2 regions of the Culturomica massiliensis genome follow, and region 1 is predicted to be linked to the other one. Evidence: riboswitches for the same ligand, from Rfam matches in the RefSeq annotation. Region 1 holds a riboswitch; the other holds the start of a gene.
The links. A riboswitch is a leader RNA that binds a small molecule or an ion and turns the genes downstream of it on or off. The one in region 1 is predicted to bind thiamine pyrophosphate.
Positions count from the first base shown of each region.

Region 2: another riboswitch for thiamine pyrophosphate. It lies ahead of BN8908_RS06780 (thiamine phosphate synthase); the one in region 1 lies ahead of BN8908_RS07975 (TonB-dependent receptor).

Region 1 is NZ_LT594621.1:1,559,473-1,568,818, forward strand. Features, by position in the region: gene BN8908_RS07975 (TonB-dependent receptor) at 1-2,265, opposite strand, end outside; TPP riboswitch at 2,293-2,390, opposite strand; gene BN8908_RS07980 (hypothetical protein) at 2,547-2,846, opposite strand; gene nifJ (pyruvate:ferredoxin (flavodoxin) oxidoreductase) at 3,112-6,648, opposite strand; gene BN8908_RS07990 (AAA family ATPase) at 6,756-7,931, opposite strand; gene BN8908_RS07995 (C1 family peptidase) at 9,209-9,346, shown strand, end outside.
Region 2 is NZ_LT594621.1:1,324,936-1,334,281, forward strand. Features, by position in the region: gene thiC (phosphomethylpyrimidine synthase ThiC) at 1-1,087, opposite strand, end outside; gene BN8908_RS06780 (thiamine phosphate synthase) at 1,101-1,721, opposite strand; TPP riboswitch at 1,780-1,876, opposite strand; gene BN8908_RS06785 (GNAT family N-acetyltransferase) at 2,100-2,582, opposite strand; gene BN8908_RS06790 (hypothetical protein) at 2,579-4,381, opposite strand; gene BN8908_RS06795 (glycoside hydrolase family 2 protein) at 4,959-7,598, shown strand; gene BN8908_RS06800 (RNA-binding domain-containing protein) at 7,687-9,141, opposite strand.

The sequences.
Region 1 (9,346 bases):
CGCCAACGCATTAATTCCGGCATTGGGATAATAAGCCGCATAAGGTACTATTTCCGGTTTGACACCTGCCGGTTTGATTCTGTCCGGTGTCGGGTAAACAGCCGTACGACTGGCATATCCGTTGCTTTCATACGTTTCATCGAACAGGTTATACACCGTTACCCCTACCGTTACCGATTTCATCGCCGGCAGCTTGAAAGTATAACTTACATTCAAATTACTTACAAAATAAGCATCCAATGTACAATCATTATCCCCGGAATTATTCAGGTACTGCTTACTTACATACTGAGACTGTAACGAGGCATCCAATCCCTTATAATTGAAAGCAATCAAACTATTCAACATAAAATCCGGAGAAAAAGAAATCGGAGTGGATCCCAAATAATTGGCTGTTTGAGAAATACCGCCATCTGCTGTTGTCATATCTTTCCAGTTTTCATTCACATCGCTCAAATATTCCGTATAATGCTTAATCCGGTTACGGCTCAACGTCGCATTGACATCCCAACGCAACCAATTTGTAAACCTCATTCCGGCCGACAATTCGGCACCCGTACGATAACTATCTTTTACGTTAGCTGATACGGCTTCTCCGATCTCGTTCAACTGTCCGGTCAATACCAGTTGATCTTTATAATCCATATAATACAAATTCACGCCGGCAGTAAAACGGCCCGAGCGGAAAGTATATCCGAGCTCATAATCCAGCAGGCGTTCGGCTTTGGGGCGTTGGGTAAAGAAACCGTCAGTGTAATTATTTCGGGTCGGTTCCTTCTGCGCTACAGCAAATGAAGCGTAAGCACTGTTTTGAGAATTGATCTGCCAGAAAAGTCCCGCTTTCGGATTAAAAAAGTTAAAGGTTTCATCCAAATTCAATGGCTGCATATGACCCGCACTCCAATCGTATTTATCGTTCACTCCTTTTATCGTATAATTAATATGACGATATTGTAAATCGACGTAAAAATTCAGATTACGTACAAATTCATAATTCAGACGTCCGTATATATTGGCATCCAGTTTCTCTCCGGTATTTTCATAGAACTTATGATCGGGAGCAAGATCGCCGATATAATTTTTCACCCAAATTACATTTCCATCGTGATCATTCTTGTATTTATTCATTCCGCCTCCGAGAGATGCCTGTAATTTTCCGGTTTGATAATTTAAAGAAAAAACCATACCACCGAAATCACTGGCGACATTCTTTCTCCGGATTAAATTCGAAGTTTCAACCGTTTTGCCTTCAGCATCCACATAAGGTTGTAATCCATATTCGGCCAGATAGCGGCCATTCTTGTATTCCTGGTAATATCCTTCCCCGCCGGTGTAATGAAAAGCAACATTTAAATTCCAGGCCGGATTGAAAATATGGTTGAATAATAACTGATAATGGGTTTGACGATACACATCCAGTTGATCATCATAAAAACCCACAGCCTTTCCGTTCTCATCTTCAATTACTCCATTCGGGTTATAGGTACGATCGGTTTCCAGCATATCCTTGGTTATACCGTCCCAGGCATGATAAGTTTCTTCTTTGCCACCGAAAGTAATAAATTTAACCGTCGTTTTATCTCCGTAATACCCGGCCTGAGCAAAATAAGATTTCAATTGGGCAGAAGCCCGGTCTCTATAACCATCACTTTTAATATGCGAAAGCCGGGCATCGAAAGCCCAACGATTATTCACCAGACCGGTTCCCACTTTAAACGTTTCTTTCTGTGTATTAAACGAACCGTAAGAACCGCTGATTTCTGCATAAGGATTGATGGCAGAGCTCTCTGTCTGCATATTGATACTTCCCCCGAAAGCACCGGCCCCGTTCGTTGAAGTTCCGGCCCCGCGCTGTATCTGCATATCTTTCAAAGAAGAAGCCAAATCCGGCGTATTCACCCAAAAAATAGCATGACTCTCCGCATCATTCATCGGAATACCGTTAGTGGTTACATTAATACGAGTCGCATCGGTACCCCGTACACGTATCGTCGAGTAGCCGATTCCGGCACCGGCATCTGTCGTGGTCAATACGGAAGGCGTCATCAACAATAAAAACGGAATATCCAAACCGGCATTTTGTTTCTGAATTGCCTCTTTACTGATATTGACAAAAGCAATCGGAGTCCTCGCTGTTGCACGCGTTGAAAAGACCTGAGCCTCTTCAAGATTTACATGACGCAAAGAATCCGTCGTTTCTGTTTCTGCAACGGCATACAAACCACAATGCAATAATGTGGCAATGATCCAAAATTTTTTATTCATTTGTGCTTTAAATTATAACAGAAAGGCGCACATCTGTTACATAACTCCCTTCGCCGGCATTACCCGGATCAGGTTCAATGGGTATAATCTCAGCCCGTACTATTCAGGCACCCCTTTCTGACTGTTAATAATGGCTCAAAGGTAAATAAAAATTAAGAAAATACCCAAAAGAAAAAGTTTATAGAAACAAAAATAGGGTAATGAAAATATTTTTTCATCGCCCCATTATTTTTCTTCTATTAAATCTGTGAAGATTCAGAAAGTCGCATCCCCCGTTTTTATCACAACGTAAGAGCAGCAGTTACGGCACCGAAAACAGCCAGCAATAATATCACCCCGATCAGAGATATTACCAGTCCGGCAATAGCAAGCCCCCTGGGAGCTTTAAACATACCGCAGGCAGAAAAAATAAGTCCTAACAACCATACAATCCAGCCTAAAAACGGAATCCAGCCTAAAAATAATGCAATCAATGCCAATACAAACCCCGCAGTACCCAAACCATTCGAACGGGAAACAGGCTGCTGAATTATAATCGTTTGTTTGGGTTGCTCCTGATTTTTTGTTTCTAATTCTTCCATAAAATTATCTTTTAAACTTACACTTTTGTTCTTTATACCTAACGACATAAAATTACAGTCAAAAATACGAAAAAAAATAGGATATGCAATTTAATGTAAATTTTTATAAAAAACAATCAACACTAAAAGCTCGGCAAGCGGAATAAGAACAGATTGCAATATATCCTTCCCATATCAATTATCAGTCCGGTTTGTATCTTTTCCTCCCCATTCCATAAAAAAAGGGCTGCAAAATGCAGCCCTTATCCGGATCCAAAGATCTTATTTATTCACCATACTTCATTTCAGCATGACGTTTATAACCTTCGTATCTCCATTTGGCATTTGCTTCTGTTGTTTCAAACAGCTTCTCTGCATCTGCAGGAGCAGCTTTTACCAAAGAATTGAAACGTACTTCACCCATCAGGAACTCACGGAATTTAGAGAAATCAGGTTCCTTAGAATCCAATTGGAACGGATTTTTACCTTCACACTCCAACAACGGATTATAACGATACAACTGCCAGTAACCACACTCAACGGCTTTTTTCTCCTCTGCCTGTGATTTACCCATGCTAGCCTTCAAACCGTGGTTGATACAGGGAGCGTAAGCTATAATCAAAGACGGTCCCGGATATGCTTCCGCTTCTTTCAATGCTTTGATATATTGAGCCTGATTTGCCCCCATTGCTACCTGTGCTACATAAACATAGCCATAAGACATAGCCATCATACCCAAATCTTTTTTCCTTACCCGTTTACCGCTGGCAGCAAACTTGGCAACGGCACCCGTCGGCGTTGATTTAGAAGACTGTCCACCGGTATTCGAATATACTTCGGTATCGACAACCAAAATATTTACGTCATGTCCGCTGGCCAATACATGATCTACACCACCGTAACCGATATCATAAGCCCAACCGTCACCACCGAATATCCATTGAGATTTCTTCGTGAAATAAGCCTTCAGACTTAAAATTTCCTTAGCTACCGGAGCAGTCTCTTTTTCCAGGGCAGCAAGCAATGCATCGCTCAAAGCCAAAGTCTGGTCTTTATCATCAAAACCGGCAATCCATGCAGTAGCAGCAGCTTGTACAGCAGCAGAGAAAGCTGACATGTTTTCTTCCAGCAATCTCTTCACTCTTTCACGTAAACGGTTTGCACCTTCTGCCATACCGAAACCGAATTCAGCATTATCTTCAAATAATGAATTAGCCCAGGCCGGACCACGCCCCGTCTTATAATTTGTACAATAAGGAGTAGAGGGAGCAGATGCACCGTAAATAGAAGAACAACCCGTTGCATTAGCTACCATCATTCTTTCTCCGAACAACTGAGTGATTAATTTGATATACGGAGTTTCACCACAACCGGCACAGGCACCAGAGAACTCAAACAAAGGCTGAACAAATTGTGAATTCTTCACATTGTTCGGTTCTACAACTTGTTTGTAACCAACTTTCTTATCCATATATTCCCAACGAGGCATTTCAACCTCTTGAGATTCCAGCGGTTTCATGACCAAAGCTTTGGTTTTAGCCGGACAAACATCGGCACAGTTACCACACCCCGTACAATCCAAAGGAGATACCTGAATTCTGAATTGATATCCAGCCAGCTCTTTACCGATTGCCGGTTTTGATTGTGTTCCGGCAGGAGCAGCAGCCAATTCCTCACTCGTCATCAGGAAAGGACGGATAGCAGCGTGAGGACATACATAAGCACATTGGTTACACTGTATACAGTTTTCAACCTGCCATTCCGGAACATTCACAGCAATACCCCGTTTTTCATATTTCGCTGTTCCACAAGGGAATGTACCGTCTTCTCTGCCGACAAAAGCACTGACAGGCAGATCGTCTCCCTTCTGAGCATTCATCACATCTACAACATTACGGATAAATTCAGGGCGGTTGCCATCATGACCCGGCATTTCATCCGGTAAATTCTTCCATTCGGCAGGAACATTGACTTTCACCAGATTGCCTTCCTTACCACCGGCGTCTACGGCAGCATAATTCATATTTACGATAGCTTCCCCTTTCGTACCGTAAGATTTCACGATAGCGGCTTTCATTTCTTTAACTGCCAGTTCGTAAGGAATCACATTCGTAATCTTGAAAAAAGCACTCTGCATAATCGTATTGGTACGATTCCCCAATCCCAATTCCTGACCGATCTTCGTACCATTAATGATATAGAAATTAATTTCGTTATCTGCCAGATATTTCTTCATATGGTTCGGCATATGCTTAGCCGTTTCTTCGGCATCCCAAAGAGAATTCAACAGGAACGAACCGCCTTTTTTCAACCCTTTCAATACATCATACTGATGGATGTATGCAGGCACATGACAAGCGACAAAGTCAGGAGTTGTCACCAGATAGGTAGAACGAATCGGTTCATCTCCGAAACGCAGGTGAGAAGCGGTAAAACCACCCGACTTCTTGGAATCATATGCGAAATATGCCTGACAATATTTATTCGTAGCTCCTCCGATAATCTTGATGGAATTCTTATTGGCACCAACCGTACCGTCCGAACCCAACCCATAAAATTTGGCTTCGTAGGTGGAATCGGAGGTCACCTTTACTTCCTGCTCCAAAGGCAACGATTTGAATGTTACATCATCCACGATACCGACTGTGAACTGATTTTTCGGTTCATTCAAAGCCATATTTTTATAAATAGCGATGATTTGAGCCGGAGTCACATCCTTTGACCCCATACCATAACGTCCGCCTACAATCAAAGGCGCATTTGCTTTTCCATAGAATATATCTTTTACATCCAAATACAACGGATCACCGTTAGCTCCCGGCTCTTTAGTACGGTCAAGTACTGTAATCCGTTTTACAGATGCGGGCACAGCTTCCATAAAATATTTGGCAGAGAACGGACGATACAAATGAACGGCTATCAAACCGACCTTCTCTCCTTGCGCCAATTTATAATCAATTACTTCACGAATGGTATCCGTTATCGATCCCATAGCGATAATGATATTTTCAGCATCCGGAGCACCATAGTAATCAAACGGACGATATTTTCTTCCGGTCAGCTTAGAAATTTCATCCATATAACCGGCCACGAGGTCAGGCACTAATTCATAAAATTTATTACAAGCTTCACGTCCCTGGAAATAAATATCCGGATTTTGAGCCGTACCACGGGTTACCGGGGTTTCGGAATTCAACGAGCGGCTACGGAATGCCTGCAAAGCCTCCATATCCACCAGTCCCCGCAAATCTTCCATATCCAAAGCTTCAATTTTCTGTATCTCGTGAGAGGTACGGAAACCATCGAAGAAATTCACAAACGGAACACGGGATTTTATTGCCGTCAAATGAGAAACAGCTGACAAATCCATCACTTCCTGTACAGAGCCGGAAGCCAACATAGCAAAACCGGTTTGACGGGCTGCATAAACATCGGCATGATCTCCGAAAATATTCAAAGCATGAGCAGCTAATGCCCGTGCACTTACATGAAATACACAAGGCAATAATTCCCCGGCAATTTTATACATGTTCGGAATCATCAACAACAATCCCTGTGAAGCAGTATAAGTACTGGTCAATGCACCGGCCTGTAAAGAACCATGAACAGCTCCGGCAGCACCGGCTTCTGATTGCATTTCGATCACACGTACGGTTTCTCCGAACATGTTCTTTCTCCCTTTAGCCGCCCACTCGTCGACATTCTCAGCCATCGGCGAAGACGGAGTGATGGGATAAATACACGATACTTCACTGAACATATATGCTATATGTGCAGCGGCAGCGTTACCATCACAAGTCATGAATTGTTTTTCTTTTGCCATCTTTTTAAATTAATTGAAAACTGAAAATTGAAAACAAAAATAATTTTGGCTTTCGACATTCAATTTTGATTTATTACTATATTTAATTCTCAATCTTAATCTTCCCGTCAATAGGTAAATCCCGATAACCAGAGAGGTATGACATTTCCTTTTCCCCGTTCTATCATATCTTCCATCAGAATAACATCATCCGCCCCCTTTTCTTTTCCTTCCTCACAAACATTTACATGATACATACCGTCAATCAGGAAATCAGCCCTATCCGTATAATTTATACGATGCACCGGACACAATTGACTCAAAAAAAATGTTTTCCGTAATACCTGCTTATCCACCTCGTCCAGACAAACTGCATTCAACAAATTCGAATTGTGCATATACAGTCTGTTCGGCTTACGCAAACAATCTTCCTCATTCCCTGCCGGCAACAACAATGTCAACAAACGGGCATTTTTCATGTAATACAAATAATTCAGCACCGTAGCCCGGGATACGCCGATATCGGCACTCAATCTACTGATATTCACACTGCCACCATTATCCCGCGCCACAAGATACAATAATTTTTTTAGTTTGGGCAGATATTTCAGTTCTATTTGATTATTGTAGGGAATATCAAATTCCAAAGTCAAATTGATATTTTTCAACAAATAATCAATATGTGATTTTTCTTCCAAATATATCGGATAATAACCGTATCGTAAATAATTCCCGAAATAGGCCAAAGGACGAATCTGAGCCAGAATACCGTCTACGATCTGCTCGTGCTTTTCCACAATCTCCTTAAATGAAAATACCGGAAACTGATACCCTGTTTCAAGCTCCAGAAACTCCCGGAACGACAAACCGCTCAAATTATACATATCCACGATCTCTTTCAGATATTCATTCGATTTTACCCGAACGATGGAAGAAATCGTAAACACAATCTGCAAACCGGGAAAAGAATGATAACAGGCTTGCAACTCCCGGTCCCAGCCGGGATATTTATGAACCTGGTCTAATAAAAGAACTTTCCCTCCCAACTTATAAAAACGTTCAACAAAATGATAAAGTCCTTCTGCAGCAAAAAAAAGATTATTGATATTTACATACAAACAGGAAACATCGTCCGGATAATAGTCGCGGCAATAATCCAATAAGAAATTCGTTTTCCCTACACCCCGGCTCCCTTTTACAGCAATCAAACGGCTCTTCCTGTTGATTTGATCTGCAAGTCCGCGACGAATAGCAGAAACACGCTCTTTTAATAATGTATTGTGCGTACTACGTAAACTGTCCATTTTCTCTTTTTTGCCATACAAAAATAATATAAAATATAATTATTTGCAATCTTGAGATTGCAATTTTATATATTTTCCAGATTATAGATATAGCAATTACTTTCCCAATAATATTTCGGAAAACATTAAGTTAATCACTTCATTCCATTCATATACCTGAAAATTTTCCGGCAACTTATTGATTCTGTATTTCCATTGTAAATCAAAAATCGTAAATTACACAACGAGTCCGTCCCAATGTGTAATTTTTCACCTACCTGTTTCTAAATTTAAAATCTAAAATCTAAAATTTAAAATCATAAACAACCTCTTCGAAAACCCTCTACGAATCAGCAATCTCCCCAATCTTAAATCGTAAATCAAAAATCGTAAATTACACAACAAGTCCGTCCCAGTGTGTTATTTTCACCTACCTGTTTCTAAATTTAAAATCTAAAATTTAAAATCATAAACAACCTCTTCTAAACCCTTCTACATATCAACATTCACCCCAATCGGAAATCAAAAATCATAAATCGTAAATTACACAATGAGTCCGTCCCAATGTGTAATTTTTCACCTCCCTGTTTCTAAATTTAAAATCTAAAATCTAAAATTTAAAATCATAAACTACCTCTTCGAAACCCTTCTACATATCAGCATTCACCCCAATCGTAAATCTAAAATCAAAAATCGTAAATTACACAACAAGTCCGTCCCAGTGTGTAATTTTTCACCTACCTGTTTCTCAATTTAAAATCTAAAATCTAAAATTTAAAATCATAAACTACCTCTTCGAAACCCTTCTACATATCAGCATTCACCCCAATCGTAAATCTAAAATCAAAAATCGTAAATTACACAACAAGTCCGTCCCAGTGTGTAATTTTTCACCTACCTGTTTCTCAATTTAAAATCTAAAATCTAAAATTTAAAATCATAAACTACCTCTTCGAAACTCCTCTACAAATCAGCAATCTCCCCAATCGTAAATCTAAAATCAAAAATCGTAAATTACACAACAAGTCCGTCCCAGTGTGTAATTTTTCACCTACCTGTTTCTCAATTTTAAAATCTAAAATCTAAAATTTAAAATCATAAACAACCTCTTCGAAACCCTTCTACATATCAGCATTCACCCCAATCGTAAATCTAAAATCAAAAATCGTAAATTACACAACAAGTCCGTCCCAGTGTGTAATTTTTCACCGATCTTTTTCTCAATTTAAAATCTAAAATCTAAAATTTAAAATTAATTTACCTATCTTGCACCTTATTAATTTAAAATAGAAAAAATCATGATAAAATCATTTACACTTACCTTGGGAGTACTTGTTTTATTCTCTTTATTTCCTGTTTCTGCTCAACAGTCAGCCCCCCGTTCCGGGTATAAATTTAAAGAGATTAAAGACATTCCCGTCACTTCCGTAAAAAAC
Region 2 (9,346 bases), 230 kb from region 1:
GACGTAACCCATCTCCCAGAGACAAAGCCACATCGTATTGTGCACAAATATCACAGATATCATCGAAATGCTCATATAAAAAACTTTCTTTCCGATGCGCCAGACACCATTGGGAAATAATACTACCGCCACGGCTTACCATACCACACAGGCGACTATTGGCGTAACGGATATTTTTCAAACGAATTCCGCAATGGATCGTAAAGTAATCAACCCCCTGTTCACACTGCTCAATCAACGTATCGCGAAACAGTTCCCAGGTCAGTTCTTCAGCCTTTCCTCCTACCTTTTCCATTGCCTGATACATCGGCACAGTTCCTACAGGTACCGGGCAGTTACGGATAATCCATTCGCGGGTTTCATGAATATTCCGGCCCGTCGACAAATCCATCAGGGTATCTCCACCCCATTTACAGCTCCAGATCGCCTTCTCGACTTCCTCCTCGATCGTAGACGTCGTTGCCGAATTACCGATATTGGTGTTGATCTTGACAAGAAATTTCGAACCGATAATCATCGGTTCGGCTTCGGGATGATTGATATTGGCCGGCAATACCGCACGACCGGCCGCAATTTCCTGTCGTACAAACTCCGCTGTTATGTATGAGTCGATACCCAACTCCCGGCAATTCATATTCTCACGAATAGCCACATACTCCATTTCAGGCGTAACAATACCCTGCCTGGCATAATACATCTGGGATATCTCCCGCCCTTCTATTGCCCGGTAAGGCAATTGAATGTGGTCGAAACGAAGATGATCCAGACTCCTGTCAGCCAGCCTGGCCTTACCGTATTCGGAACTGATCTCCGGCAGACGCTCCACATCGCGCTGCCGGATCCATTCTTCACGCAAACGAGGCAATCCCTTTTTCAAATCAATATCCGTTTCCGGATCGCTATATGCTCCGCTGGTATCATATATATAGACCGGAGTATTTTCGGTCATCACCTGTTCGCCATCCACCACAGTTACCGTCGGGGTCAGCTTTACACGCCGCATGCCGACCCGTAGCTCAGGAAACAAGTTACCGGGCATGTAAATTTTCTCCGAATCGGGATACGTAATTTTAATTTGATCTTTCATAATTATCCGGAATTTATTTTGTCAATTCAATGATTTTTTTCATTTCCGCTACCGGATCGGCTGCACGCAATACACTACCACTTAGAGCAATTCCATTTAATCCGACAGCTTTTAAGGGCGGGATATCTTCGGTTGTAATACCGCCAATTCCGACAATCGGTAATCCGATGCCAACCTCATGCATCCGGCCTAAAATAACTCGATATCCCTCCAATCCGAGCACGGGAGCTAACTTTTGCTTGGTTGTCGTAAACCGAAAAGGGCCACAACCGATATAATCGGCACCGTCCATCGCATGTCGCCGTATGTCTTCAAACGTATTAGCTGTCCCGCCGATACGGAATGCAGTTCCCAAAAACCGCCGGGCTTCCCCCACCGGCATATCCTGCTTACCGAGATGCACCCCGTCGGCTCCAATCTTTTTCACCAATTCCACCCGGTCGTCGATAATAAAAACTGCTCCGTAATCAGAACACAGAGCCTGCGTCTGTCGGGCAACAACTTCTGCTTCCTCCTCCGTCGCCTCTTTCATGCGCAACTGTATCCAGCGGCAACCTCCTTCCAGCGCAATCCGCACAGAATCAAGATAAGTAATCGTATCGGTAAAATGAGTAATAAATTGTACGTCGAACATAAACTCTCTTAAATATGTTATCTATGGAAAGAGAGTGTGCCGCGCACGTTCAGAGAAGTCGGATACTCAAAAAAACTCCCTACGACGGTACTAACCGTATCAGGTTCATCGGGTATAATCTCAGCCTCATGAAAGAGGCACCCCCTTTTTCCGGAAACAAATTAAAACAGAATATTCAAGAAAACAAAGCAATTCCGGACTTTAATTATAAACTTTAAATAGAGAATAAGTCGTAAAGAATCTTTAAGTTATTCTAACTTACTATTTCAGATCAAACATATTACCCTTTTCAGGGAAAATTCGTAAATCCCAAATTTTACATGCAGATAATTTCAGAGCAATAACAGTTCGGGCAGATCGTTCCGGTAACAGGTACAATCACAATTTCATTCGAAAGATATCGGAGACCTGTGCAAAACCGTGTTTTTGAAAAAAATGATGAGCCGAATGGTTATTAACGCCCGATTCCAGATAACAGTTGCGGATCCCGCGTTCCCGGAAATTCTCTACAGCTTTTTCCAGCAACTGCTCCCCGATACGTTTTCCCCGGGCATCCGGAGCAACAGCCATATCGAAAATTACACCATAAGGTTCTGCCCCGTCTTCCATAACACCGAATATGATAAATCCGGTCAAAATACCGTTGTCTTCATACAACAACACGGTATTGGAGGGATCCGCTGTCTGCCTGTCCAAGTATTGCAGCCATTTTTGCTTATAATCGGCAGCCAATATACCGGGATCCGTTGCAATCCCCATCTGAAGTTCCCCGTGAGATATATAGTCCTTATGCTCTTCGAGCACAATTGCAAAAAAATCACACAATGTCGTTCTGTCTTCAAATTTATAATTCCGGATCATTTCACATCAGATTTATGTTTTCTCAATTTTCCATTCGTATCCCCCACTATCATTTTTATGCAGGATATCAGCCCCGCAGCCACAACAGAGGCAATAACCACCGATACGACTATAATCGGTAAACGCCCGATCTTAGCATACCATTCGGATAACAACAAAATTGTATTCTGTTGCAAAACTATAATAAAAACCGATGTCAGATACACGAATAGCATAATATATCCGGGCTCGTTCAAACGCAATATTTTAGCTATATATTTCACGGCTGTTTTCAATAAAACGACAAACCCGAATATAACACCCAAAACCGTCAGCAAAACCAAAACCGTAGCTGTTTGCTTACCCAATTCCTGAGATAAATCCGTTAATAAAGGCACTTCATCCCCTTGCAATATAACAGAAAACAAAGAAGCTACGGATATAAATAACAATATGTATTTCGTACTATTGGCCTGACTGATTTCCAACATATTACTGACATTATTCAAGGACTTATCCACTTGCTTGATCGTCATATTCAACTGTTTCTCATCTTCCTCGATTTTCAGATTCCGGGCTGTCTGATGATACATGTATTTATGCGACATGTAGCGCAAATACCGCACCGAATCGAGTTTTAGAACGATATTCGACAATTCCACACTCAAACGGGCATTTTCTTTGATCATATCGTGCACATTGTCCTGATGCTGGAAATCTTTTTCCATAGCCCGGTGGGAATTATAAATATACTTATTCAGCACATAATTGATCGTTTGTTTTTTCGCCAGCAAAATTTCAACCAACACGAGATATTCCGGCCAACTGACGTGATAACACTCCCTTCTGCCCAGATGTTCTTTCCAATTTGTCGCAGCACAGTTCCCACGCTTCCCATAAGTACCGATCACCACACATACATTCTCATTGACAAGCACGAGGTCGTCCGTATCAATCGCAATATTTTTTCCGCATATATCTCCAAAACTTTTTTCCATCCGGTAAGGCCATTCTTCCGGATACAAAGTCATTAATCCCACCAATTCCGAACGATGAAATTTCTCAATATGCTGGATAATATCGTCTTCCTTCATCCTGTCGAACATAACCGTTCCCTGATGCCCGACCGTTTCCCAGATATCAATATAGATATAATTATGGTCCGGATAATAAAAATCTTTCTCAGGTGTCCTGTCAAAGTATTTACGGTAACGTCTCTGCACTTCTTCAAATGAAATTCCCGGCTCATAAACGTCCTTTTCCCGATATCTGCCGCCGGCATCCAAATGCAGTCCCGTAATCTTTACTTTCTTCAAGGCTCCGTCGATCTCCTGCCGGCATTTTTCCTTATTATAAATCCAGTGTTCGACGCGTTGCACAATACCGGCCACCACAATCAACTGATCTGTATTAAAGGGTTCGCTGATCCGGCAAAACTTTTGCTTCTCCCGTTCTCTTTCTTCCCTATCCTCCTCCGGCAACACGGCATTCTCGTCCGCCTCCCCCGGAGGAACCACAATACGGTAAGACAATTGCATCGTTCTATCGAAGAAAACAGCAACCAAAACCTGTACATGCCCTTCCAATACAGCAACATTGGGCTCATCAATCTGAATCCTAATACTGAAACCTTCGAGTTCGTACCTGTCGATAATCCTTTCCTGATGAGTAAACAACTGATCGTCGATATCCCCGGATCTTTTATCCCGGAAAAGTTCTTTTTCAGAAATATCGATGTAACGGGAAGTAAAAGTCTGCATCAAAACGATAGAAAAATTCTTATACAACAACCCCGATTTACACTGATCTTCATTCTTCATAATTTCACTTTTTACAAATATACATAAGATTCCGATTCCCCAATGTTTCTTAAAGAAATATAATACATCACAAATCGGCTGTCTCATTTTCGTAATCATATATCAATCAAGCCAGTACCCGATCCTATAAGATTATTTTCACTCATTTCTTTCCTGAAAAATATATTGAATGACAAGGATACGCCAAATAAAATACCAGCAAAAATATCCGGAACAAAGACGTCTTCTTCAGGCATACCTTACAAAACCATATATCCGATAAAGATCCGACTGCTCTTTTTTTGGCATATTGAAATCAGAAGTATTATATTTACCGAAATTTCGCCTGCTATGCGAACCGGTAAAAATGATCCATCCTGATATTAATTTTAGGATAAAGGCGAAATAAATACGAAGTTCAGAAAGTCGTCCGGATCTATATCTGTCAATTTCCAATTATCAATCCGCCTGATTTTGGAAAGCGGAAAAGAATAAACGACTCTTTCATTAACATTTAAAATAAAACGATATTCAAGATGTTCGTTTATTAATAAAGCATGATCATCCTGTTTGCTAAATAAATTATATCTCTGTCTCTATGAAAAAATATATTATTTTGATCGGAATTCTATGGGGAATTGCTTGTCAATCCTTTGCCGACAACCAAAGCTCCTGGTCGACTGCCGGATTTTACGAACTGAAAAATTCCGGACGGAAAGTATATAATATGAATGTGGCATGGCGTTTCCGGAAAGGAGATATACCCGACGCCTGGCAAACGAACTACCCGGATTCTTTGTGGGAGGTAGTAAATATTCCCCACGGTTTGGAATACTTACCCGAAAAAGCCAGCGGATGTGTCAACTACCAGGGTATCGCCTGGTACCGGAAACATTTCTCTTTTCCTGCAGAACTAAAAGGCAAAAAGATATTTCTGTATTTCGAAGGTATTATGGGAAAATCAAAAATCTGGGTAAACGGGCGGCTACTGTCCGAACATTTCGGAGGATACCTACCTGTGGCAGTAGATATTTCAGAGATCGTAAAACCGGGAGAAGACAATATAGTCGCCGTATGTACAGACAATAGCAACGATCCGGCATATCCTCCCGGTAAGCCGCAGGAAACCCTGGATTTCTCCTATTTCGGAGGCATATACCGCGATTGTTACCTGATTACTCACAATCACATATTCATCACTGACCCGAATTATGAAAACGAAACGGCAGGCGGGGGAATTTTTGTCGGTTACGACCGGGTATCGGAACAAAGTGCAGAAGTATTACTGAAATTGCAAGTAAAAAATGTTACAGAGAAAACATTTCAGGGAAAAATCAACTATATCCTGGAAGATACAGTCGGCAGAAAAGTAGCCGGACTGACTCAAAAATTACACATTAAAGCCGGGCAAACTGCAGAACGCAACGGAAAAATGGAGGTTCGTGTTCCCAGTTTATGGTCCCCGGAGCATCCGAATTTATATTGGCTGATAGTGACTGTAAAAGATGCAGCAGGCAAAACGATAGACGGATATAAACAACGTATCGGAATCCGGAGTATTGAATTCCGAGGAAAAGACGGATTCTGGCTGAACGGCAAACCTTATCCGTTTCCACTGATCGGAGCCAACCGACATCAGGATTTTGCCGTTGTAGGTAATGCACTGCCTAATAGTATGCATTGGAGAGATGCCAAAAAATTACGGGAAGCCGGACTGAAAGTAATCCGAAATGCTCATTATCCACAGGATCCCGCTTTTATGGATGCCTGCGACGAATTAGGACTTTTCGTAATCGTAAATACGCCGGGTTGGCAATTCTGGAACAACGATCCTGTTTTCGGCGAAAGGGTATATGCAGATATCCGGAATATGGTGAGACGCGACCGGAATCATCCTTCAGTGTGGCTGTGGGAGCCTATTCTGAATGAAACCTGGTATCCCGCAGATTTTGCAGAAAAAGTACGGCACATCGTAGAAGAAGAATATCCTTACCCAGGCTGCTACTGCGCTTGTGACGAAACAGCACGCGGGAAAGAGTATTACGCCATCCGTTATACCCATCCGGCAACCGGCGACGCCGGTTGGGAATCCCGGGAAAGTAACGATACAGTTACTTATTTTACCCGGGAATGGGGCGACAATGTGGACGACTGGAATTCACATAACTCTCCGAGCCGGGTAGACCGGAGCTGGGGAGAAAAACCGATGCTGATACAGGCGAACCACTATGCCTCCCCCTCGTATAAATACACCTGCTACGAAACATTGTACCAAACCGGCCGCCAGCATGCCGGCGGTTGCCTTTGGCACTCCTTCGACCACCAGCGGGGATATCATCCCGACCCTTTCTACGGAGGATTGATGGATGTATTCCGCCAGCCCAAATATGCCTATTACATGTTTATGGCTCAACGGGAAAAAACGGAACCGATGATATATATCGCCCACGAAATGACACCTTTTTCTCCCTCCGATGTAACGGTCTATTCCAATTGTGACGAGGTGCGCCTGACTTTTTGTAAAGACGGAGAGACCCGGATTTATCATAAGGAAAAGCGCAATACGGGAATGCCCTCTCCGATTGTTATTTTCCGGGATATATATGATTTTATGCACGACAAAGAATTAAGCAGAGCCGGAAAGCAAGAAGAGGTATACCTATTGGCCGAGGGACTGATCGACGGAAAAGTAGTGGCCCGAGAGATCAAAAGACCAGCCCGGCGACCGGCTAAAATTATAATGTGGGTAGATGATAACGGGAAAAAACTGACTGCCGACGGTTCGGATTTTGTCACCGTAGTGGCTGCTATCGCCGATCAGCAGGGAAACATCAAACGCCTGAATAAAGATGAAATCCGATTCACAGTGAAAGGTCCCGCAAGCATTGTCGGTGAAGAATCAGGATTTGTAAATCCGAAACCTATCGAATGGGGAACTGCTCCCGTACTGATACGTTCCGGATTACAACCGGGTAAAATTACCGTGCATGCAGAGGTCTTGCTGAAAGGCTCACAGATGCCAGTAGCCGGAGAAGTAACTTTTGAGAGTGTGGCTCCCGGTTTTCAAATGCTTTATGACCCGCAGGAAGCTGAAAAATTGAATACCCGGAATATGGAAAAAAACGGAGATAAAACAACAAACTTTGAATTGAAAAAGGAAATTCAGAAACTGCAACAGGAATTGAATTCCATCCGCCTGAAAGAGGTCGAAAGACAACAAGGGGAATTCGAAAAATAAGAATATACAAAGCAAAAATATAATCATCTGTAAGGGTTGTAATATTCCCTCTCAAAAGAATATTACAACCCTGATTTTATTTATCAGGCTATTTCAACCTCCGGACAATTTTCCAATATCCTTTTTTCGTAGCGCCCATACGTTTTAATATCCCTTTTTTCCTTAGCTGCAATAAATTCCATTCTATTCCCCGGACAGACAACCCGATTGCTTCCGACAATTCCAATCGCGTTATAAATGGATTATTATTAATTAATTGCAATATTTTCAATCCGGTTTCTCCCACAGTTTCTCCCACAGTTTCTCCCACAGTTTCTCCCACAGTTTCTCCCACAGTTTCTCCCACAGTTTCTCCCACAATAAAATCCAAATCATCCTCCATGCCAACCAAGGGGATTTTTACGGTAAATAAATCCTCCTCCCGGAACAAAGCCCGTTCACATCCCGAATACATCTTAATATACTGAAACACCTTTCTCACTCCCGTCCCTAATTCTTCGGCCCTTCCAATTTGTGTGAATATATTCGCTATATTAGGGTTTTTAGGAAATGCTTCGTAATTTCCCGGGTACAATTCACCGAATACATGCGGTTTATTGGCATTTTTCAATACTACCCCATTATCATAGATAATCAGTGAAGCCGGATAAGCATTCAGATACTCCCGGTGAATCAAAAAATTAACAATTACTTCCCGGAAAATAATATCGCGTAAAGAAATCCGCTGATCTCTTTCCAGCCAAAACGGATCCGGCAAATGCTTGGCAATAAACTGCATCAATAAAGGATAGGCATCGATCAGATTACAACGAATATTTACCCGGTCATCGTAACGCTCTTTATCTTTTCTGCGTAACAAAGCATCGATTTTATAATGCGGTACCACATCCCGTATAGCCTCCTCCTGCCCGAACAACAGCAAGGCAGCCAAAGTAAATCCTTCCCTACCGGTCAGCATATCCCGGCGGTATAATCCGGATATCCGGTAGAATTCTTCATCGGATAATGTATTCCATGGCTGATCGGGGCGTTGTACTTCCATCATCTGACGAACACGGGCCACAATCCCGGGTACAAAATCCGCTTCTCTTACATAAGGATACACCATACCCTCCGAATAATAAGCACTTTTCCGGCTATACATATTCCGGATCTGATCATCACTCCGTACTTCATAATCTCCGTCCACACTCCGGTCAAAAATCTTCCCGGCACATCGATGTACCTGTGAAGAAACAGGAACATAAACCGATATCAGTTTTTTCCTTCTGAAATCAATAACCGCAGGTTCCAACAGAAAAGTCGGATTTAATTTCTGCGGATTATTCGACAAATTCGAAATTTCCTTGCAGAACTTTTCTACCATTCCGGCCTTTATCCCTTCTACTTTCCCGGAATCGGTTACACCCAACAATATGATGCCCCCATTCCGGTTTAAAAATGCACAAACCGTCTCGAACAAATTATCCGGAACCTTAGACTCCGCCCGCTTAAACTCGGCACTAATTCCCTCTCCTTTTTGTAAAACAGATTGAATATCCATGACTATAATTTATTTCATTTTTCAATTTAAGCATTTTTTACAAAAGTTCAAAAACCGACACTCAGCCTTTAGGCTCCTTTCCCTCATCCCCCTACTTCCAAATACTAAAACAGAAAGGACCGTATCAACCGGCACACCCTTTTTTCGGACACAACTTTTGTGATTAGGGAAAATAGTTGATTGATAACGAGTTAGTAAATGACAC